DNA from 3 places in the Paenibacillus sp. sgz302190 genome. Region 3 is predicted to be linked to each of the others. Evidence: riboswitches for the same ligand, from Rfam matches in the RefSeq annotation. Region 3 holds a riboswitch; each other region holds the start of a gene.
The links. A riboswitch is a leader RNA that binds a small molecule or an ion and turns the genes downstream of it on or off. The one in region 3 is predicted to bind ZMP and ZTP.
Positions count from the first base shown of each region.

Region 1: it holds a riboswitch for ZMP and ZTP, as region 3 does, so the genes downstream of both, AC6RNO_RS29480 (DJ-1/PfpI family protein) here and rpiB (ribose 5-phosphate isomerase B) in region 3, are expected to answer to the same signal.
Region 2: it holds a riboswitch for ZMP and ZTP, as region 3 does, so the genes downstream of both, AC6RNO_RS10020 (tetrahydrofolate dehydrogenase/cyclohydrolase catalytic domain-containing protein) here and rpiB (ribose 5-phosphate isomerase B) in region 3, are expected to answer to the same signal.

Region 1 is NZ_JBZYAO010000038.1:26,699-34,361, reverse strand. It holds gene AC6RNO_RS29505 (biotin-independent malonate decarboxylase subunit beta) at 1-1,055, opposite strand, end outside; gene AC6RNO_RS29500 (malonate decarboxylase subunit delta) at 1,052-1,345, opposite strand; gene AC6RNO_RS29495 (triphosphoribosyl-dephospho-CoA synthase) at 1,362-2,270, opposite strand; gene mdcA (malonate decarboxylase subunit alpha) at 2,274-3,932, opposite strand; gene AC6RNO_RS29485 (LysR substrate-binding domain-containing protein) at 4,095-5,009, shown strand; ZMP/ZTP riboswitch at 5,060-5,139, shown strand; gene AC6RNO_RS29480 (DJ-1/PfpI family protein) at 5,190-5,777, shown strand; gene AC6RNO_RS29475 (MFS transporter) at 6,615-7,663, shown strand, end outside.
Region 2 is NZ_JBZYAO010000006.1:187,826-195,488, reverse strand. It holds gene AC6RNO_RS10040 (DNA-binding protein) at 1-889, shown strand, start outside; gene AC6RNO_RS10035 (helix-turn-helix domain-containing protein) at 1,331-1,654, shown strand; gene AC6RNO_RS10030 (ATP-binding protein) at 2,100-4,421, shown strand; gene AC6RNO_RS10025 (cyclodeaminase/cyclohydrolase family protein) at 4,546-5,169, opposite strand; gene AC6RNO_RS10020 (tetrahydrofolate dehydrogenase/cyclohydrolase catalytic domain-containing protein) at 5,156-6,025, opposite strand; ZMP/ZTP riboswitch at 6,094-6,171, opposite strand; gene AC6RNO_RS10015 (pectinesterase family protein) at 6,235-7,167, opposite strand; gene AC6RNO_RS10010 (acetylxylan esterase) at 7,192-7,663, opposite strand, start outside.
Region 3 is NZ_JBZYAO010000042.1:12,548-20,210, forward strand. It holds gene prfA (peptide chain release factor 1) at 1-49, shown strand, start outside; gene prmC (peptide chain release factor N(5)-glutamine methyltransferase) at 49-936, shown strand; gene spoIIR (stage II sporulation protein R) at 1,065-1,817, shown strand; gene AC6RNO_RS30720 (L-threonylcarbamoyladenylate synthase) at 1,908-2,993, shown strand; gene AC6RNO_RS30725 (manganese efflux pump MntP) at 3,058-3,618, shown strand; gene AC6RNO_RS30730 (arsenate reductase/protein-tyrosine-phosphatase family protein) at 3,643-4,248, shown strand; ZMP/ZTP riboswitch at 4,377-4,457, shown strand; gene rpiB (ribose 5-phosphate isomerase B) at 4,558-5,016, shown strand; gene AC6RNO_RS30740 (TIGR01440 family protein) at 5,035-5,640, shown strand; gene glyA (serine hydroxymethyltransferase) at 5,693-6,946, shown strand; gene AC6RNO_RS30750 (hypothetical protein) at 7,065-7,640, opposite strand; gene upp (uracil phosphoribosyltransferase) at 7,614-7,663, shown strand, end outside.

The DNA.
Region 1 (7,663 bases), on a different contig from region 3:
AACCGGCTGTTCGGATTCGGCGCGACCGCTATGTAGCGGACGCGTTCCTTGCCGAGCGCCGCATCCGCGCAAAGCACCGCCGGAGCGCCGGGGAGCGGGCTTCGCGAAGCGCCGGACAACCGCTCGAACCACGTTCGTCCGCGGCTGTCCGAACTGCCCGCGGTTTCGCTCCATCTTTGCTCCAACCACGCGACGGAGCCGCCGGAAGCTGCCGTACTTTCCGTTCCCCACAGCGTGCGCAGCGTTTCTCCGCCGATTTTTACGGCGGGATCGATTGCGGCAAGCTTGCCCAGAAAGCGCTCCACATCCGCGCTTCGGTGTACGGGCGGAATGCCGCGGCCGAACGATTCCCCGACGGCCCTGCGGACCGCTTCCGCCGTATCGTCGGCGAGCATATCGGCAAGCGCCGTCCCTTGCCGCTGCTCGCCGCCCGTCGTTCGCCAGATCAGGCGGCGGTCGCTTGCATCCAGCTCGGCGATCCCCGCTTCCTGCTCGATCACTTCAGGCCCGTTCAGCCCGAGCCGGCCCTGCTTCGTCATCACGAGCCGGCTGCACAGCGCAGCGCAGATCGACATCCCGCCGAAGCAGCCGATCAAACCGGGAATGACGCCGACGACCGGCACGAACCCGCGCAGCGCGACAATGGCGGCACCGATCTCGGCGATCGCCAGCAGCCCGTAGTTGCCTTCCTGCAGGCGCACGCCCCCGGTATTCAGCAGCAGCACGGGCAGCACAGGCTTGCCGTCCCGGCAATCCCGCAGCGCGAGCTCCAGCGCTCCGGCCATTTTGGCTCCGGCCACTTCACCAACGCCGCCGCCCTGAAACGCGCCGTCCATGGAAATGACGACGGCAGGCTTGCCGCCAAAACTTCCGCGGGCGACGACAACCCCGTCATCGCTTTGCGGAACGATGCCCTGCGCTGCGAGATGGGGCGATTCGAAACGTTCGAACGGGTCGAGCAGTTCCCTGAACGTTCCATCGTCAAGCAGCGCTTGAGCGCGTTCGCGGGCATTCAGCTCGATAAAGCTTGTCTCTTTTTGCGTGCGCACATTCATCGTTCCAACACCTCGATTGCTTGGGCCAGCCGCAGCGAGACCACGCCGGGCGTTGCGCCGTAATCGTTAATCTGTATGGACGCCGCAATCGGATGCATATAAAAAAATTTATCGAGCACGGCTCTCCACGTTTCTTCAAACCCTTGCACCGACGTACGGATCCGTACGTGCGCATGCAAGCCGGCGGAAGGCTCTACCAATATTTCCAAATCTCCCGATCCGACGGCTCCCACGTGGGCCCGCGCGGCAAGCTTCCGCGCAGCATCATATTGAAAGTTCAGCGTCTCCAAGTTTCGTACACCTCCGTTAGTGATTGAGCGGCACAGCCGTGGGCCGCAGTCCGTCGGCCGGAGCGGAAGCCATCCGCTCCAGACTGTCCAAAAACAAAGCGGCGGCAAGCAGATCCGCGCTGCCTCCGGGGGATATGCGCAGCCGGACACACGTTTCGGCCAGCCTCTGCAAGAGAAACCACCCTTCGGGAGCGGACGTTCCGCCCGCAGCGAGGATGTTTTGCGCGCCCTGCTGCGCCTCCCGGAGCGCTTCCATGCCGCCCCGGTGCAGCAGGCACGTATCGTCGAGCCGGCTCATGACGGCCAGCAGCGCGTCCAGGCGGGCCAAAGATTCCGGCACGCCCCGTCTGCGGGCTTCCCGCAGCGCCGGCAAGGCGGCCTCGATAACATGCGGAAAAGCCTGCTCGGCTTCTCCGCGGGCCCCCGCCGCCCCGAACCGCTGCCGGACTCTGCTTCCGTTCGATTCGCGCGGGGGATGGAAGCGGTCCGGGTATTTGGCGATTTCGCCGGCGATGGCGGCGATTCGCTCCGGCGCGGCGCGCCGCCCGGCGATGGCCGCTCCCGCCGTCAGCAGGCCGAGCGCCCAGATCGCGCCGCGGTGGGTGTTGATGCCGCCGGTGGCGGCCATCATCCGCGCTTCCGCGTCGCGCCCGAGCTGCGCCAGCCGTTCGCGAAGCGGCTGGCCGGGAGCTTGCCCGCAAGCGGCGCGGGCCATCAGCGCGAAGCCTTCGCGGAGCGAATGCGCGGAGCGGATCATCAAGCCGATGTGCAGATCGGCGTGGGCGCCCGGGCCGCTGCGGTCGACGAGGCCCGGCTTCGGCGTCAGCTCCGCTTCCTCGATGAGCGCGGCGACGGCCAGCCCGGCAAGCTCATCGGCTTCCGCCGGCGCCGGCTGCGGTAAATGACAGGTGCAGGTGAGCTTCATCATTTACCAGCTCCTGAATTTGGCCGGCGGCTCATACAAGCCTCCGGACCAGCCGACCAGTTCCTCGACGCTTCGCGCGGCGAGCAGCGACCGTTTGGCATCGGTGCGGCGGACGCCCAGATCTTCCGGGAACGCGACAAGCCCGTCCGCACGCAGCTGATCGTTAAGCGCGTAATCGTGGATTCTCCCGAGCGGAGTAACGCCGGCGACGGCGGCGATGGCAAGCTTGCGTTCCTCCAGGTTCCGTGCTTTGTACACATAAGCGACGCCTTCTTCGGTGACGACATGCGTCACGTCGTCGCCGTAGATCATGACCGGCGCAAGCGGCAAGCCGGCGCTCCGGCCGACTTCGATCGCGTCGAGCGATTCGACGAAAGTGGGGATGCCCCCGCGCTGGAACGTTTCGACCATCTGGACGACAAGCTTGCGGCCGCGCACGAGCGGATGGTCCGCCGTTTTCATGTCGAGCCAGGCGGGCGTCGGGTGCCTCCGCCCCCGCGGGTCGTGCCCCATGTTAGGGGCGCCCCCGAAACCGGACAGCCGGCCCGACGTCACGGTGGAAGAATGGCCTTCCGCATCCATTTGCAGCGTGGAGCCGATGAACAGATCGACGGCATATTGTCCGGCCATCTGGCAGTAGGCGCGGTTGGAGCGGAGACTGCCGTCGGGGCCGGTGAAGAACACGTCCGGCCGCGCCGCGACGTACGCCTCCATGCCGACCTCGCCGCCGAAGCAGTGCACGCTCTCGACCCAGCCACTTTCGATCGCCGGAATGAGCGTCGGATGCGGGTTGAGCGCCCAATGCCGGCATATCCGGCCGCGCAGTCCGAGCGATTCGCCGTAGGTGGGGAGCAGCAGTTCGATAGCCGCCGTGTTGAAGCCGATGCCGTGATTCAGGGATTGCACCTGATGGCGTTCGTAGACGCCGCGAATGGCCAGCATGCCCATCAAAATTTGAATGTCCGTAATTTGCCGAGGATCGCGCGTAAACAACGCCTCCAGCGGATAAGGCTTGTCGGCGGGGACGACGACGTCGACCCAGGAAGCCGGAATATCGACGCGCGGCAGCTCATCGACGATCTCGTTGACCTGCACGATCACGATCCCGTTACGGAAGGCCGCCGCTTCGACTATCGCCGGCGTCTCTTCCGTATTCGGCCCCGTGTACAGGTTTCCGTGCCGGTCCGCCTTGTCCGCAGCGACGAGCGCAACGTCGGGAATGAGGTCGACGAACATGCGGGCGTACAGCTCCAAATAAGTATGGATCGCGCCGATTTCCAACTTGCCGTCCTCGACCATTTGGGACATGCGCAGGCTCTGCGGCCCCGAAAAGGAAAAATCGACTTTCCGGGCAATGCCATATTCGAAAATATCGAGGTGCTCGCGCCGCGAGATGCTGGATATGAGCATGTGCAGGCCGTGGATTTTGCCGGGATCGACTTTGGCAAGCGCTTCGGACAAAAACGCGGCTTGCTTCTGATTGTTTCCTTCCAGCACGACCCTGTCGCCAGGCAAAATCAGCGCTTCGAGCGCTTCCACGATGCTGCCTGTCGGCAGCAGTCGCCCTTCCATCAGCCGGCTTGCCTGCCGCAGCCTCCGCGCTTTTTCGTCGCGCCGCGTCGTCCAGGAGCGCGCCGCTTGCGCATGTATCGTTTGATTCATACCGCATCCTCCTCGTTCGGGGTACTAGGAGTCTGACCGACATCGGACAGACTCCTGTATGTGTATCCTTTTGAAAATAGTATACAGGTAGTCTATACATATCGGATAATATATAATTATGTATAAGAATTATATTCAATATCGAATAGATGAGGGGTTGCCATGGAGCTGCTTCAGCTAAAATATTTTCAAACCGTCGCCAGGCTGGAGCATATGACGAAGGCGGCGGCGGAGCTTCGCATTCCGCAGCCTGCGCTGAGCAAAATGATTTCCGCGCTGGAGAAAGATTTGGATGTCAAACTGTTCGACCGCACCGGAAAATATATTCGTTTGAACGCATATGGCAAAGCGTTCCTCCGAAAAGTGGACACCGCCATCGCGGCTTTGGAGGACGGGAAGAGGGAGATTCGGGATATGTCGGGGGAGACCGGCGGCAGCATCGAGCTTGCCGTTCTGGTCGGCTCGCACCTGCTGCCGGATTTGCTCGCTTCCTTCCGGCTAAAGCATCCGCAAATCGGCTTTCACTTGCTGCAGCATGCTTCCCTCGCGGCGATGCGCTCCGATTTCGATCTGTGCCTGTCCTCTTCGCCCGTGCCCATTCAAGGCGTGGAGAGCAGAGCGCTGCTTACGGAGGAAATTTTTCTTGCGGTGCCCTGCGGCCACCGGCTGGAAAGCCGCGGAAAAATCCGGCTGAGCGAAGCGGCGGACGAGGGGTTCGTCAGCCTGCGGCCGGGCAAAAACTTGCGGGAAACGGCGGACGCGCTGTGCCGGCAGGCGGGATTTGCCCCCCGCATCATTTTCGAAAGCGACGACCCTGCGACGGTCCGCGGATTGATTCGGGCCGGACAAGGCGTCGGCTTCATCCCTTCCGTGACCTGGGGAGGAGCGACCGGCTCGGCCGTCGAGCTGCTTCGGATCGAAGAGCCGAGATGCGAACGCACGATTTGGCTGTCGTGGTCCAAAGACAAGTATCTCACCGAAGCTGCGGCAAGATTCCGCGAATTTACAGCGGACTATTTCAGACAGATGGCGCAGAGAGAACCGGCTGGCCGGCAGGGGACGAGAGCGGATTTTTGAAAATAGGTTGTAATTATCTGAAATTTCTGATATGAATAGTTCATCGAAATTTTTGGGCGTGTTACTGGCGTAAACGTGGAGTACCACGAGGGAGCACAGCCTTTATAAGCCGTACGCCTGGGCAAAGTATTCGGTCATTGACCGGATGCTTTTTTTATTATTTTCAGGGGAGATGAGCCTATGGAGCAGGTACGGCAGGCAAGAAACGTAGCGATATTGATTTTTGAGGGGGTTGAAGTGCTGGATTTTGCGGGCCCGTTCGAAGTGTTTACAACAGGAAGCGGCAGAGGGAAAGACTTCCGGGTCTATACGGTGGCCGAACAGGAGGGACCCGTTGCCGCATCGGGCGGCTTGAGCGTTACCCCGGGGTATACGATCCGCAATTGTCCGCCTCCTGATATTTTGCTCGTACCCGGCGGCCGGGGGGCGCGAAAAGAAATGCATAACGAGACGCTTACCGATTGGATTCGCGAGGCGTCGCGTCAAGCGGAGCTTGTTTTGTCGGTGTGCACCGGGGCTTTAATTTTAGCCAAAGCGAACCTATTGGAAGGATTGAAGCTTACGACGCACCGTCTGGCAATGGACGAATTGCGGGAAGCGGCCCCGAAATCGTCGCAAATATTGGAAGATGTCCGGTATGTGGATAACGGAAAAATAATTTTGTCCGCCGGTGTATCTGCGGGGATCGATATGTCTTTGTACGTTGTAAGCAAGCTGCTTGGAGAAGAAAGACGCCGGGAAACGGCAAACATCATGGAGTGGCAGTAAACCCCCGAAAATCAGCTTGTGGATAAAGTGGCAGGTTAGAGGAACCGGAGGTGGTACAGCCGATCTTCCACAATCCGCGCCTCCCCTGCACGGGTTGTGGCGCTGAAGTGGACACGCCTCTTCTGTTCTGGCTGAGGATCTGGAGCGGGTGGCATGGCGACTCCGCAAGTAGAAAGCCTGCAAAAGTGCAGGCTTTTTCTGCAAAAGTGGTACATTTTGGAGAAAAGCCTGCGATTGTGCAGGAATTTTCGATTGAAACGGGCCTGGGCTCATGTTCGCGGCGAAAAGCCTGCACAATTGCAGGAATTTTTCGTGGACGGCGCATTCGTTGAGCAAAAACTGCACTTTTGCAGGTTTTCTTCGGGCAACGAGGCAGATTGTGCGGTCGGCGCTGACGTGTGGGTTTCTGGACAGCCTGGATAGTGCGGCAATTTCAGTAAAACCGAGTCAGAGCCCCTGTATCCGATGAAAAGCCTGACATTTGCAGAAATGTTCCTTTACCGGCACAGCACTTTCACTAATTTCCCCCTACGCTGCCAGACAAGATGACTGCCGGCTCCGGCCGTGTGCGTTTATGCCTTTTATCATCATGGGTGCCGCCCAGCAGCACGGAGGCTCTTACAGGCATATCCTGCGCAACCAGGCAGGATATGCCGCCGGCTCCGGCCTTGCGCTTTTGCGCCGCCCAGCGGCACGGAGGCTTCCCTCACCACCCGCGGGGTGGTTTTTTTATTTTGAAAACGCTAAACAAATTTTCCGCTTTATAGGCTATAATAGATGGCATGGCAACAACATATCGAAATATTCGCTCTCAAGCGGAGGAGAGACTGGCTAACGATGGCTAACAGCGTGCTTCAAAAATTAGGCTTGCACATGACCCCGGAGACGAAATACAACTTTTACTGCGATTTCGGCGCCGGCACTTTATTCAGTCTCTTTAATGTCGTTTTCAATCAGTTTTATATTCCGATTGCGATCCGGCAAGGGGCGACCAACCTGGAGGTCGGCATTTTGGCTGCCGCTCCGGCGATCGGCCTGCTGTTTTCGCCGATTTGGGCGTCGCGGATCGAGCAGTCGAGCCCCAAGCCGTTTGTCATCCTTCCGAGTTTGATCGGGAGGCTGCTTCTGTTGTTTCCGGCTTTTTTCGGGCATCCGACAGTGTATGTGGTGACCGCCATCGTCTTTCAGCTTTTAATGGGCATACAGGCGCCGGCTTACGCTGCGCTGGTGACGCGCATGTACCAGCCGGATTTGCGGGGCAGGCTGATGGGCTACGTTCGCGTCGCGATGGGGGCGCTGATGATTCCGCTCGCTTATTTTATCGGCTTCTGGACGGACAAGTCGGGGCCGAGCGGGCCGCTGATCGTTTCCGCCGTAACCGGGGTGCTGTCCATTCTTTCCCTGGCCCGGGTCAAGGAAATAGGCCCGGTCAAAAAGCGCCCTCCGCGCAGCTCGTCCATCCGGGAGCAGTTCAAGCTGGTGAAGGAACACCGGGAGCTGCTTTATTTTTTCGGGGCGACGATGCTTGCCGGTTTCGGCAATATTTTGGCCAGCCCGCTGTACCAGATCATCCAGGTCAAGACGCTGCATTTGAACAATACGGAGATCGGCATTGCGCGGATTTCGTACTATACATGCCTGCTGCTGGCTTATTTTATCGTCGGGTGGGCGATCGACCGGTTCAGCCCCAAGCAGACGCTCGTTTACGGGCTCGGAGCTTACACGGTCGTGCCGCTGCTGTACGGGATTTTCGGCAACTATCCTGCGGTCATTATCGGCAGCGGCATCCAGGGGATCGGCGACGCGATCTGGGATATCGGCATTCTCGCTTACGTATTTCGGGTCACGCCGGGGCGGGAGGCGGTCGTGTTCGGCATGCATTTGAT
Region 2 (7,663 bases), on a different contig from region 3:
TGGTTCTGAAGAAGATTGGAAAGCAATTCAACAATTCAGTCCTTTCATAAAAAATTTGCCAGATCATATACAATTAGATGCCCTTCTGAAGATATCGCAATCCTGCTGTACTTTGCAAAAGTGGAATGAGGCCGGCCAATATGCAGATGAATTAAGAACATGCGCGATGTATGTCTACAGCATGTTAACAGGAATGAACGGCCCAAATATATCATTGGAGACAGAAAGACCTTTAGTTGTTTATTATGGACAAGGGTTTTTATTAAAAGGGCTGTCTCTAAGTCTAGCCGGGAATTATGAAGAAGCTAAAAAGTATGTACAATCATATGCCGATTTAAGCTGGTTCGAAGTATTGGATGATGATGACAGAAAAGAAATTGAAAAATTTGGCATTTTCGCAAAAGGAAACATGTATACAATAGATTTATTTCTCGGCAAAGACGTATATAACGAATATGCAGACTTCATTGCCTCAAATTCTTCTTCCATACTTATAACTGGTATGAGAGCTATAATTGAATCAGCTAACTTACACCATTATGATATTGACCACATTTTGGATAAATTTTCGGAAGAGATTGACCAATATAAAGACTCCGAGAATCCTGTTTGGAAAAGTCATTACATACAATTTAACTATCAAAAAGCTATTTATTTTTGTAGAAAAGGTTATGTCAGCGCAGGAATAGACTTAATTGTTCTTTGTCTTTCTTATGCTGTTTCTCATAACAATGATCTTGACTTTAGGCGTTGTACTTCACTCTACTGGAAGAACAGGCAACATGCATCCAAAGACCAAGAAGAAAAATTTTCAAAAATCATGGGAGGTGCTTTTAATGAAGAAGTTGCTGCTGGTTCTAGTAACAGTAATAGGAATAGGAATAACTAACACTGTAGTTCATGCCGAAAATGCAACAAACAAAGAAGTTCCAAAGAACCCTCCAATATATCGGCCCCTTATATATGACGGCTCCGGTGGCTGAAAGGATTACCGATCCGACTGAATACGACTTTATCATAGCCAATCAAATTCACTCTTATAGTAGAGCGGATTTTGATTGGCTATTTTTTATCAACTTCTTCTTTTTTCTTTTCTTTCAATCTCGTATATTCTATGCTTGCAAACCCGATAATTGCCAAAATAATCCATACAATAAAAAATATAATATCCATTTTTGACATATACTAACCGTTAGCTCCTTTTATAATAAATCCATCAATGAGAATCCAAAATTGATATTATATATTCCATTTTATCATATTTTGAATTTTTGTCACTCTTATTACGCTACGACAACCAGTTTAAACTTCAAGAAGGGGCGTGAATAATGTGGATAGTTCTGTGTTAAAATCCGTTGGAGCAAAAATCAGATCGGTTAGAAAATTAAAAGGCATTACCCAAGAGCAGCTTGCAGAATTAGTAAATACGCAACATTCTTACATCGGATTCGTTGAACGCGGCGAACAAAATATTACCTTGAATACATTGGAAAAGATTTCCGAAGCACTTGATGTTGATTTTAGAGAACTATTTGATTATCATGGACTTCCTAATCACAATAAAAAATTTTTGGAAGCCGTAAATATCCTGGATGGGAAAAGTGACGAGGACTTGAAAAGAGCAGTCATTGTATTACAGCAATTGTTCAAATAAGTGAAAAAGAGCCTCCTATAGCTGAGGCTCTTTTTCGTATCCCCGAGGAGAGGCTTCTAGTTGTCGTTTCGCGTTGCGATCGACGCGAGAGTGACAACAAAAAAATTGCATGATTAGCCGCGGCTAATTACAATCCTTCTTTCGTCTGGTAAAATATTACTTGAAGGATCAATCCCAATTGATACTAACTTCTGACAGGTCTTTCTTCCTACTTGCTGCAGAACGATTGAAAGTATTCCTCAGTGCGGAAGATTCTTCTTTCGACAAAGATAGTTCAGCTATTGGAGGAATTTCATTTTTGCGCACCTCGGCGCTTTTCAACATATGTACGGCCCGATTTAAATGGGGGGTTAGCTGGATTGTAGGCATAGAGATCACCCCCTTCCCGGACAATTGTACTACATAAGTATAATAACAAATAAATGAAGCATGGAGGATGTTTAAGATGAGAAAAAAGTATTTTTTATGTCTGGTCGTGTCGATTTTTGTCGTCTTACAAATTTGGTGCTCGTTCATTACATTCCATTATCCTTATATTGGGATTTTCCTGAAGGTGACTCCACAACAACAATGGGTGATTATGGATGTGGATCGGGAAGGTGCCAGCGCTAAGCTTGACTTAAAGATCGGAGATATTGTCAAGCAAGTTGATGGAAAGCATCCCGACGAATCACCATTCGTTCAAAAATGGCAAACCATAGAACAAGCTCATACGTTATTGATTTCAAGAGACGGGCATGAATACGAAATCAACCTACACGTCAATAGTACCACCATTTATGACATAATTCCGCTCGTAGAGGGATCTGTATGTCTGTTCATGGGTGTTATGCTCTTTAGAAAAATGAACCGTTCCCAATCAGCGAGGCTACTCGCGGCTGTTTTTCTAACCATTTCCATCATTTATATAAGCCTGGGTGCTTCCGTGCGGGGAGACGTCATAGGGAAGATAGCAATTACTAGCTTTATGACGGCGTTGCCAATTGTTTTTTTTCATTTTCTGGTAGTCTTTTTTAAGGAAAAAGGAGATTTGAAATTTCCGGAAATAAAGTTCAAATATCTATATTTAATTCCTATTACAGGATTTTTATTTAGACTATTGTCCTTCTATCCTTCCTTGACATATACGATTTATCGTTATAATGGTTCAGTTACCTTGGGCTTTTTCATTATTGGTTTCATTTTCAATATGTGCGTTTTAACTTTCTTGTATGTCAAAGTTAAGAAACAACAATCCTACGTTTCGAGCATCATTAAGAGCGTTTGGTTATCATTGTTGGTTTCATTTTTACCTGTGACATGCCTCTCTTTTCTTCCAAAAGTAATTGTTGGGTATTGGATTATTGATGCTGTGTACACAAGCTGGATTATTTTATTTTTTCCCATCTCTTTTGCATACTTGATTGCTTCCAACCAGTTATATGATTTTGGTAATATTATTCGGCGGATTTTGTTCGCCGGCTTGCTGGCTATCGTTCCGGTCAGCCTGCTTACGGGGTCATATGTATTCTTATTCAGCCAAGTTGTGGATGATAAACAAATTTTATTCATTTTCATTAGTTCCTTGATTATTATTACATGGGTGCTCTACGCGGCGGAATATTGGACAACCCGGTTTGAACCATTTTTATTCCCGAGAAAATACGTCTTGCAAACAGCTTTGAAGAAGATTTCCAAAAACCTTGGAACCATTTCCAGTTTCCGTGAATTGAAAGATATTATACTTGTCGATATCGTGGATACGCTTCAGGTGATGGGGGGAGCCATTGTGTTCCGGTATAAGGACGATACTGAAATCATTAGCGAGGGTGATATAAATACTGCGGAGATTCGGCTGCTTGTCAACTCGTCATCCCCGCTCGATCATCCGCTTTATACTTGCATTGAGATGAATGATCATGAAGAGTATACGAGTTATTTGGTAATGACACGCAAAAAGGCGAATACGCTGCTTGGAAAGGAAGAAATCCAATGGCTGCGCTTGATTACCTCCTATTTGGAGGTTAGCTTGGAGAATGTCCACTTGGTCCGCAAGCTGACCGCGAGGTTGCAGCAATTGGCTTCCCAACTTCCACAGGAGGAAACGGCGCAAGACATTCAATGGTTTCGTAAGATCATGTTCGAATTGCAGGAGGAGGAACGGATTCGGATTGCTGCCGATCTTCATGATACGACGATGCAGGACCTTTTCTTTCTGAAAAGAAAGTTAACCATCCTGTCGGAAAAGTATACTACGCCCGAAGAAGATCGGGAACAGCTCGACAATATGATTAATTTCGTGGAATTGATCAATGCCAGTTTGCGCCAAAGCTGTTTTGAGTTAAATCCCCATTTGCTTAAAGAGATTGGTTTGATTCAAACGCTGACGATGTACATGAAGAAGGAAGCTTTTACCGCTCCTTTTCAACTTGAATTCATTGCTGAGCAGGCTGCTGCCATTGAAGCCAAAGATTTGCCGACGAAACGGCATATTTTCCGAATCGCTCAGGAGCTGCTCAACAATGCGAAAAAGCATTCCCAGGCTTCCAAAGTCACTTTTCTGATAACGGAAGCGCACAATAGCTTTTATTTGATCTATGAGGATGATGGTGTGGGGTTTGAAGACAACAAAGTGCGTCGGAAGGAGATCGACTCATCGGGATTGGGAATCGAACAAATGAGGAGCAGAATCTTGCATGCGGGCGGACAATTGGAGGTCACCACGCAAAAAGGGTTCGGAACGAAATTCATCATTACGATACCAAACGAGGAGGCTATTTCTGCGTGAATCAAAGATCAAGCAGCATCGGCGATTTCCTCCTTGACCTGACATAACACAAAGAGTTACCCCCGGGCGCTTCATCCCGCTCAGGGGTAACTCTTTTTCTCTGCCATACGGCCGCCTGGCTTGCCTAACTCATTCTTTCCCTTACTTTCCGCAAAGCGTTCAGCTTCAACTGCCCGGCTTTGTCCAGCAGTTCCAGGCCCTCGGCCCGATAAACCTGCTCGAGCCCGGTTTGCATGCTGCCCAGATTGATTTCTGCCGTAATCCAGGCGGATTGAATGGCCGCTTCCAGCATAATGAGGGCAATGCCGAGGTCGGATATGACATTTTTGTTTGCCAGATGAATGATCTCGTCCAAGGCAACCATCATGTCATAGCTCCGTCTCAAAAGAGCGAGCGGCACAGCGGCGGCCTGGGCCGCGGCATCCTGCACGGCAAGCGAGCGTGCTTCCTTCTCGGCGCCGGTCCCTTTGGGCAGCGCGAGTGCCGCCATGAATCCGTGAAATGCGTCCATGTCTTGTTCCAGCAGAGTTTCGAACTCGGCTATCGCCGATTTCATCCGCTCCACGGCCGCCGTCATCGATTCCCGGACCGCTTCATATTTGGGTCCTGCCGTAAGATTGGCTACCATGGACCCCATGGAAGCGCCCAAAGCCGCGGACAGCGCCGCAACGCTGCCACCGCCCGGCACAGGCGAGCTTGAGCCTGCTTCCTCCAGAAATTGGCGAATCTTCCGGTCAAAAACTTTCATTTGCATCCCCCCGCCCGATGGACTGCAGTTCCATTGCTTTTAATAAATTTTCGAACAAAATGACGGTCGTCAGCGTGCCTACTCCGCCCGGAACCGGTGTCGCGGCTTTCACCGCTTCCCAAATGCCGGGGCTGGCGTCGCCTGCAATTCCAGCCTCCGTTTCATTGATTCCCGCATCGATGACGACCAATTCGTCATGCACCATGCCCGGGGTCACCAGGCCTGCTTTGCCTGCGGCCGTAATCAAAATGTCGGCTTGAGCGATATGGCCGGATAAATTCGCGGTATAGGAATGACAGACGGTTACGGTGGCATTTTCGCGTAGCAGCAGCTGCATCAGCGGCCGCCCTACCGTTTCTCCCCGCCCGATCAGAACGACATGCGCCCCCTGAAGCCGGTATCCGTAATGTTTCAAAATGCGGATGCACGACTGGGGCGTCGCCGGGTACAACCCGCTTTCTCCCGTCATGCACGCCAATTTGTTCGCCGAAGATATGCCGTCGACATCTTTGGCCGGAGCGATGGCATCGGACAGCTTTTGCACGCGGATGTGCCCGGGAACGGGGAGCTCGAGCATGATTCCGTGCACGGCCGGGTCCCCGTTTAACCGCTCGATCTCCTCAAGAAGGCGCTGTTCGCTCACTTGCGCCTCAAATTCCATCAAATGAAAGGCAACCCCGAGTTTGGCAGCCAGCTTTTCCTTTGCTTTGGCGTAGTACGCGGAAGCCGGATCGCCCTGCACCAAAATGGCGGCTATCGCCGGTTGAACGCCCCGCTCCTTCCAGTTGCCGACTTCGGCGGCGATAGAGTGCGAGATTTGATCGGCTAACGGCTTCGATTTAAGCAGCAAACCCATTTACGTTCGTTCCCCTCTCCATAATCGGATGAACATGCAAAAAAAGTACTTGGTCCATTGCTCACCAAATACTTTGCCCAGGCGTACGGCTATAAGCCATGTGCTCCCTCGTGGTTGCCCACGTTACGCCAGTCACACATGACGATTACTGCTACGTACAGTTTATCACACGGATTCGCGTTCCGCATAGACGGCCGCGCGAGAATGTTTCACGCCCGCCTTGCAGCGCCTTCTCCGCTCTCCGTCGGGTCCCAGCCGTCATGGCCGGCCAGAACGCTCCGTGCATCAAGCTGCAGCGCTTCCGCTTCCGTTAAAGCCTTCGCCCAGCCGGCGCGGCCGGCGGCATCGCGCGCACCGGGGCCGGTGCTGCCGTACTCCGTATAGCGGGCCGTGCTTTCATTGTCGGGATTGTCCCAATTGTCCCAACCCGCCGAATAGATGTGCGGCCCCATCCATGTGTTGATAAACGCGGTATGCGCCCACGCTCTCCAGGGCCTGCCGAGGTAGACCGACTCTTCCTCCTGCGCTCCGGTCAGACGGCAGTTCAAAAAGACGTAGCCGAACTCCGCGCCCCGCGGCGTCGAAGCGGCCGTGATATAGCCTCCGCGCAAACTGCGGATTTCACACGATTCGAAACATGCCGCAGCCGATCCGAAAATAAAGTCGACATGCCCTTCGATATAGCAACCGGCAAAATAATGCCGCCCCCGGCTCGTATACAAAGTGTCCTGATTGCCGAGCAGCCTGACGCTGCGGTAAACCTGACGGTCGCCGGAAGCGTACAAAGCAACGGCCTGCGCGATTTCCGGGCCATAGCCCGCGGTGTTTTGCACCGTCAAATTTTCCATGCGAAAATCGTCGGCCTCCACCTTCAAAACGGCGGTGCGGAACGTTCCTATTTCTTTGCCGTCCGGCCCCGTCATCCTGGCGTAATCGCCGTAAGCGATAATCGTCCCTTCGCGGCTCTCGCCGATCAGTGCGATGTCCGGCTTATTGTCGGGAATGAGCAATTTTTCGCGATAAGTTCCATTTTTGACATAGATCGTAACAGGCTCCAGAGGAAGCACGCGGACGGCGTCTATCGCCTCCTGAATGCCGGTGAAGTCCCCGCTGCCGTCTTGCGAAACCGTGATATGTCTCATAAAAAAGGTTTGTCTCCTCTCCGCTCAGGAAAGCTGCGCCTTCAGCCAGTCGAATGATGTTCTTCCGGAAATTTCATGCTTGCCCGGGAATATGTCGGCAGCGAGCCGGTCCTCCGCTCCAAGACTGCGGTAAATCCGGGTCAGCCGCACAATGGCTTCTTCCGTCGTTCCAACCGGAAATACCCGGTCCTGATCCCCGGACTCGATAAACAAAGGCCTCGGAGCGATCAACCCGAGCAATTCCGGCTGCTCGGCAATCCGCAGGATGCCGGGAATATAGTTGTCGATGCAGTGCGGCCGATCCAAAATGCTCCCCAGGTACGTATTCGCATATCCGCAAATTACGGCGGCGCGGATGCGCTCATCCAAAGCAGCGGTCAAAGATGCGACCAGGCCGCCGCCGGAAAAGCCGATGACCCCGATCCGCTCCGGGTCGACTTCCTCCCGCGCGGCCAAATAGTCGAGCGCGCGCGTCGCTTCGAATGCGCGGAATCCG
Region 3 (7,663 bases):
GATCGCATCCCAGTCCGAGCTGCTGGAAAAAGGGGAGCAGGCGATGTGATGCCGACTGCGAAGACGATTAGAGAAGCCTATGCAGAGGCTTCTTCTTTTTTGGCGGCGCAGGGCGTGGCGGAAGCCGCCGCCTGCGCCGAGCTGCTGCTCCAGCACCTGCTGGGCTGGAGCCGGACCGAACTGCTCCTGGGCTGGCAGGAGCAGCTGCCGCCGGAGCTGGCGGACCGCTGGAGCCAGCTCGTGGCCAGGAAGGCCGCGGGCGAGCCGGTGCAGTATATCACCGGCGAGCAGGAGTTTTTCGGCCTTCCTTTTGCCGTTAGCGGCGCGGTGCTGATTCCGCGGCCGGAGACCGAGCTCCTCGTGGAAGCTGTGCTGCACGAGGGCTCGCGGCTGTTCCCGCAAGGCGCGCCGCTCCTTGCGGACGTAGGCACCGGGAGCGGCGCGATCCCGGTGACGGTCGCGCACGCGCGCCCTGCGTGGCGCGTGGCGGCCAGCGACATCTCCGCGGCAGCGCTGGAGATGGCCCGCGCGAACGCGCGGCGGCACGGCGTGGCCGCGCGTGTGGAGTGGCTCGAGGGCGATCTCCTCGAGCCTTATATCGAGCGCCGTCTGGCGCCGGATATACTGGTGTCGAACCCACCGTATATCCCGGACAGCGACCTTCCGGCGCTGATGCCCGAGGTGCGGCTGTATGAGCCGCACACGGCTTTGTTCGGCGGTCCGGACGGGCTGGACCTGTACCGCCGCATGATCGGGCAGCTGCCGCTGCTGCCGCGAATCCCGGCCGTGGTCGGGTTCGAGGTCGGCATCCGGCAGGCGCAGGACGTGGCGGCTATGCTGCGGGAAGCCGCCGATTGGGACGAGATCCGCATAGTGCCGGATCTCGCGGGCATCGATCGCCACGTTCTGGCGATCCGTGCGCCGGAGCGGGATTGAGGGACCATCCCGTTCCTCTCTCTTTCATCCTATTTTTCTATCGAATTATAAAATAGATTGCTAGGTTTAGCCCCTTTTATTTTTGCCCATACTGTCTGGTAGAAGCGAAGGGAAAGGGGCTTTTCCAGATGGTAAAGAGAGTGAATCGTTCTTATAAATTTTTATGGTATACGGCTTTTGCACTTATCGTATTGCTTGCAAGCTGGGATGGCAATCGCACGAATGCCGCGGTCGTGGCGTCGGAAATCCCGAAAGAGTCGATCCGGCTGCGCATTCTTGCCAATTCCGACTCTGCGCCGGATCAGGCGCTCAAACGCGAGATTCGCGATGCGATCATCGCCCGCATGCAGGAGTGGGTCGTCGGTCCGCATACGCTGGACGAGGCCAGAGCCGTCGTGAGGGCGCATTTGCCGGAATTCGACGCATTGGTCGGCCGGATGATCCGGGAGCGCGGCTACGATTATTCGCATACGGTAGAGCTGGGCGTCGTCCCTTTTCCTACGAAATTGTACGGCAATACGGTTTATCCGGCCGGTGATTACGAAGCGCTGCGCGTGACGATCGGCAGCGGACAGGGGCAGAATTGGTGGTGCGTGCTGTTTCCTCCGCTGTGCTTCGTCGACTCGGTGTCGGGAGAAGCGGTGGCGACTACGGCCGAGGTTGTGGCCAAGACGGAGCCCGCGGATGCGAAGGCCGCTTCCGGCAAAGAGGCGCCGTCCGCCAAAGCTGCCGATAAAAGCCAGGCCGCCGGCAAACCGGCGGTAAAGGCCGGTGCGGGCGATACACCTGACGGTAAGTCGGCTTCGGCCGGAGAACAGAAACCGGAAGTTAAATTTTTCTTATGGGAAATGCTCAAAAAAGCGGCATCCTGGTTTGGCTGATCAAGTGATCAAGCTGATCCCGGCTGATCGGAAGTTGCGGCGAAATCTTATGCCGATGCCGGAAAATGGGCGGAACAACACGCAGTAAGGATGGAACTTAATGTGACTATATATTGGAAATTGGATGCGGACGGCGGGCCGCGGGAGGAACAGGCCGCGATTGCCGAAGCCGCACGGCTGCTTAGAGACGGCGACACCGTAGCTTTTCCGACGGAAACGGTGTACGGGCTTGGCGCGGATGCTACGAGCTCGGAAGCGGTGGCGCGTATTTTCCAAGCCAAAGGCCGCCCGTCGGATAATCCGTTGATCGTTCATATTGCAGATATCCGGCAGTTGGATAACCTCGTAGCGGATTCAGCCGTCACCTACGGGCACCGGTTGTTGATGGAGGCATTTTGGCCGGGACCGCTAACGATCGTGCTGCCTGTGGAAGCGGGCGGCATTTCGCCGCTTGTGACGGCGGGACTTGCTACGGTGGGCGTGCGGATTCCCGACCATCCCGTCGCGCTGCGTCTGCTCCGGGAAGCCGGGTGCCCTGTTGCGGCTCCTAGCGCAAACAGCTCGGGCAGACCGAGCCCTACCGCCGCATCCCACGTCAAGGAGGATCTGGACGGCCGGATCGGCGGCTTGCTGGATGGTGGGCCTACGGGAGTCGGGGTGGAATCGACGGTTATCGAGATCGTCGATAACGAACTGTACATTCTTCGTCCGGGGGGCGTGACGGCGGAACAGCTGCGGGCGGTTCTGCCGGATGTGCAAGTGCACGAACCGGCGAAGGAAGCATGGAGCGAAGAAGCGGAAGCGCCGCGTTCGCCGGGGATGAAATACACGCATTACGCTCCGAAGGGCCGTATGCAAATTGTTCAAGGGGCCGCACCGGATGATGTGGCGGCCTGGATTCAGCGCGATATCGATGCTGCCCGGGAGCGGGGAGAGTCGACAGGCGTCCTCACCTATGAGGAAAATGCGGGAAAGTATCGCGCCGATCTCGTAATTGCCTGCGGCAGCTTGTCTCGCCCAGAGACGGTCGCCCGGGAGCTTTACGCCGCTTTGCGGCGTTTTGACGAAGAGGGCATTGGTTATATTAATGCCGAGGCTTGTCCGGAGGACGGCATCGGCCAGGCGATTATGAATCGTCTGCGCAAAGCGGCCGGTCATCGGCTTGTTCGAGTATAGCTGGCATGATTCCCGGTTTGTCCGCATATCTTGGGAAAGAAACCGTGGACAGGGGGACTGCAGCATGCTCGCATCATCCTTTGCACTTGGGCAGCTACTTACCATCATCATTATGGCGATTGCATTAGGACTAGATGCTTTTTCCCTGGGGATAGGGATCGGTATGAGGGGCGTCCGCTTGCTCGACATTCTCAAAATCAGCGTCGTTATCGGCATTTTCCATATTATTATGCCTTTAATGGGGATGTTCATGGGGCACTACGTCAGCTCTCTTCTGGGACATGTCGCTACTGCTGCGGGGGGCTGCCTGCTGGCTTTGCTGGGGTGCCATATGATATACAGCTCGCTTCGCGGCGGGGAAGCCGTCTCTTTCGACCACCGTACTTTGTGGGGGCTTATTATTTTCGCGCTCAGCGTAAGTATAGACTCTTTCTCGGTGGGGGTATCGCTGGGAATGTTCGCTACGGATATCGTGCTGACGGTGCTTGTATTCGGCGCCTTCGGAGCGCTGATGTCGATTGGCGGCCTGCTCGTAGGCAGACGCGTCGGACACTGGGTCGGCGAGTACGGCGAGGCGTTTGGCGGGTTGATTTTGCTCGCATTTGGGATCAAATTTTTGCTGTGATACAATAAAGGGGAGGAGGGGATCATGTTGCGAATACTTTTTGTCTGTACGGGAAATACGTGCCGCAGTCCATTGGCCGAGGGCTTGCTGCGGGTCAAGGTGCAAAAAGAAGGGCTAGCGGCCGAGGTCCGTTCCGCCGGCGTATCCGCTGTTACGGGAGGGGCCATTTCTCACAACAGCGACGCGATTTTGAAAGAAGCGGGTTTCCGGGACAAGATCAGCTCTCTTTTTATTGGGCAGGCCGAGGTGCAGTGGGCGGATTTGATTTTGACGATGACGGTCGGCCACAAGCGTTCGGTTGTTCAGCGTTTTCCGGATGCCGTAGATAAAATTTATACGCTCAAGGAGTACGTGGAGGATAGCCCGGACGTGCTGCGCGCGCTGGAGGAGCGGGAACGGCTTACAGCCGAGATTCAGCTCAAACAAGCGCTGGCTCAGACGGTTTCATCCGAGGAAAGAAGCCGGTATTTGCAGCTGGAAAGAAGCATTCCCGATTACGATATTTCCGACCCGTTCGGCGGTTCCATAGACATTTACCGGGCAACGGCCGAGGAAATCGGACAATGTCTGGATAAGCTGGTGCAAAAGCTGCGCGAGCGGCAGAACGGATCGAATTTGCTGGGCCCTTAGGACTGATTCCCAGAAAAGCGGGTTTGGAGCGGATCCGGCGGAATCGGCTTGCCTTGCCTGCGCGAACCCGCCCCGCGGATATCACCTTTACAGGCACGTCGGAATGCGATAAAATAGATGTATTGATTGAGACTCGATGTAACTGGCGACGAGTGGGGTTAACCACAATGGAGCATCGGGTTATACGGCCGGTCGCCTGGGCAAAAGAGCAACGCGCGTACTTTCGCGTGTCCTGCTCTTTTTTTCGTTTTCCGGTGGGTAATGGGCTATAATAGGAAGGACAAATGAATTTTAAAGGAGCGTTTACCGATGAAAATTGCATTGGGTGCGGATCATGCAGGGTATCGTTTGAAAGATGTCATCATTCCTTTTATCGAATCATTAGGCCACCAGGTTTTGGATCTCGGCTGCAGCTGCGCGGATTCCGTCGATTACCCGGATTATGCGCTGGAAGTATGCGAGAAAGTAGTTGCCGGGGAAGTGGATAAAGGCATCCTGATTTGCGGGACAGGCATCGGCATGTCGATTGCCGCCAACAAAGTTCCCGGAATCCGCTGCGCGCTCGTTCACGATCTGTTCTCCGCCAAAGCGACCCGCGAGCATAACGATACGAACGTATTGGCTATGGGCGAGCGCGTCATCGGGCCTGGCGTTGCCGAAGAAATCGTGAAAATTTGGCTGGAAACGGAATTTTCGCAAGGCGTTCGCCACCAGAACCGCATCGGTAAAGTTCAAAAGATCGAAGAGCGCTTCGCGCTTCATCCGTAAGCCGCGGGAGGGAATCCGATGACTGATTCCATTCTGCCTACGATTGCTGAAGCCGTTGAAGCCAATCTGCGTGAGCTGGTTCAGGCGGGGGGGTTGAAGCCCGGACAGCTGCTTGTCATCGGCACCAGCACGAGCGAAATACTCGGGCATCGCATCGGCACATCCGGGACGCTGGACGCGGCGGAGCCGATCTTTCAAGCGGCCGGGCGCGTGTGCCGGGAATTCGGGCTGCACGCGGCATTTCAATGCTGCGAGCATCTGAACCGCGCGCTCGTGCTGGAGGAAGACGTGCTCGCGCTGTATCCCCGTCTGGAGCCGGTGTCCGTCATTCCGGTGCCGAAAGCCGGGGGCGCGATGGCGTCCTATGCGTACCGCCATTTTGCCCGGCCCGTAGTCGTCGAGACGATTGAGGCTCACGCCGGGATCGATATCGGCAGCACGCTCATCGGCATGCACCTTCGCCGTGTCGCGGTGCCGGTTCGTCCGCCGGTGCGGAATATCGGCCACGCCTATGTGACTATGGCTTACACGCGGCCGAAGTTGATCGGCGGCATGCGGGCTGTGTACTCGGAGGAGACAGCCGAACAACAGTACGCTGCCGCGTCTCCGAAAGCGGATTGTTAGTTTCGCTGCGTTTGTACGTTTAAATACAAAGAAGACCAGGGAGGAACTGAACATGTCTACTAACTTTTTAAGCAAGCAAGATCCGAAAATCGCAGAAGCGATGAACTTGGAACTGGGCCGTCAACGCGACAAAATCGAGCTTATCGCATCCGAAAACATCGTCAGCGAAGCCGTTATGGAAGCTATGGGTACGGTTCTGACGAACAAATACGCGGAAGGCTATCCGGGCAAAAGATACTACGGCGGCTGTGAATACGTCGATATCGTGGAAGATATCGCGCGCGACCGCGCCAAAGAGCTGTTTGGCGCCGAGCATGCGAACGTACAGCCTCATTCAGGCGCGCAAGCGAACATGGCCGTTTATTTGGCCGCATTGAGTCATGGAGACACTGTTCTCGGCATGAACCTGGCACATGGCGGTCATTTGACGCACGGCAGCCCGGTGAACGCTTCCGGCATTTTGTACAATTTCGTCGCTTACGGCGTCAGCGAAAAAGACGGCCGCATCGATTACGACGAAGTCCGCAAAGCGGCATTCAAGCATAAGCCACGCATGCTCGTTGCCGGCGCGAGCGCATATTCGCGCATTATCGATTTTGAAGCGCTGGCTTCCATCGCGAACGACGTAGGCGCATTGTTCTTCGTAGACATGGCGCACATCGCCGGTCTGATTGCCGCAGGCTTGCATCCGAATCCGGTGCCGCACGCCCATTTCGTAACGACTACGACGCACAAAACGCTTCGCGGTCCCCGCGGCGGCATGATATTGACCCGCAAGTCGTGGGCGGCCGCCATTGACAAAGCCGTATTCCCGGGCACCCAGGGCGGACCTTTGATGCACACGATCGCGGCAAAAGCCGTATCTTTCGGCGAAGCGCTGCAGCCTGAATTCAAAACTTACGCGCAAAACGTCATCAACAACGCGAAAACGCTGGCCGAAGCTCTGCAAGCGGAAGGCATCGAGCTCGTTTCCGGCGGAACCGACAACCATTTGATGCTGATCGATCTGCGCAGCCTGAACATTACCGGTAAAGACGCGGAGCATGTTTTGGACGAAATCGGCATTACGGCGAACAAAAATGCCATTCCTTTCGATCCGACAAGCCCGTTCATCACAAGCGGCATCCGCGTTGGCACGCCTGCGGCGACTTCCCGCGGCATGGGCGAAGAAGCGATGAAAACGATCGCGAAAGTCATCGCGCTTACGCTTAAAAATCCTAAAGACGAAGCGACGCTCGAACAAGCTCGCGGCATCGTGAAGGATTTGACGGCGCAATATCCGCTTTATCCAGGTTTGAGCTATTAATTGATTTTGATCTGCAACGACCGACTCCGGATGATGCCGGGGTCGGTTTTTTTAAGTTTACGGGGGCGGAGTGCTCCGCAAAACCTGCCCAAACCCTCAGGACGCCGTAGAAGTCACCCTAAAGAATGAAAATAATCGGGTCTACTTGCTCTTTGATGATGCCCGGAAACCTGCACGCCAGAGCCGGTCGCACAATCTGCTTGTTAGTATGAGGAAAACCTGCAAAAGTACAGTTTTTGCTCGGTAGAAACGCCGGTGACGAAAAATTCCTGCAATTGTGCAGGCTTTTCGCCGCGAACAGGGGCTCTGGTTCATTTTTATCGAAAATTCCTGCACTTTCGCAGGCTTTTCGCCAAAACGAACCATTTATGCGGAAAAAACCTGCATTTTTGCAGGCATTTTCTCTGCCAAGCCGCCTTGTGCCCTCCACTCCAGCACCGCAACCGGTGGAGGGAGTAACGCGGCCCACGCCAGCACCGCAACCCGAACCGGAAGCTCGGCGGGGGACGAATTGCCTGTTTTCTTTTATTAAATTTGTGAAATGTTCCAATGGTTTTTCAGAAGATAAGTTGGATAACATATGATATAATAGACAAGATTTGCGTAATTGTCGATATACGCGCTTACAAAGCAGGTTTTGCCGTGCAAAACGCTTAGGAGGAAACCCATGGGAAAAGTATTCATCTGCGATCATCCGCTTATTCAACACAAACTTAC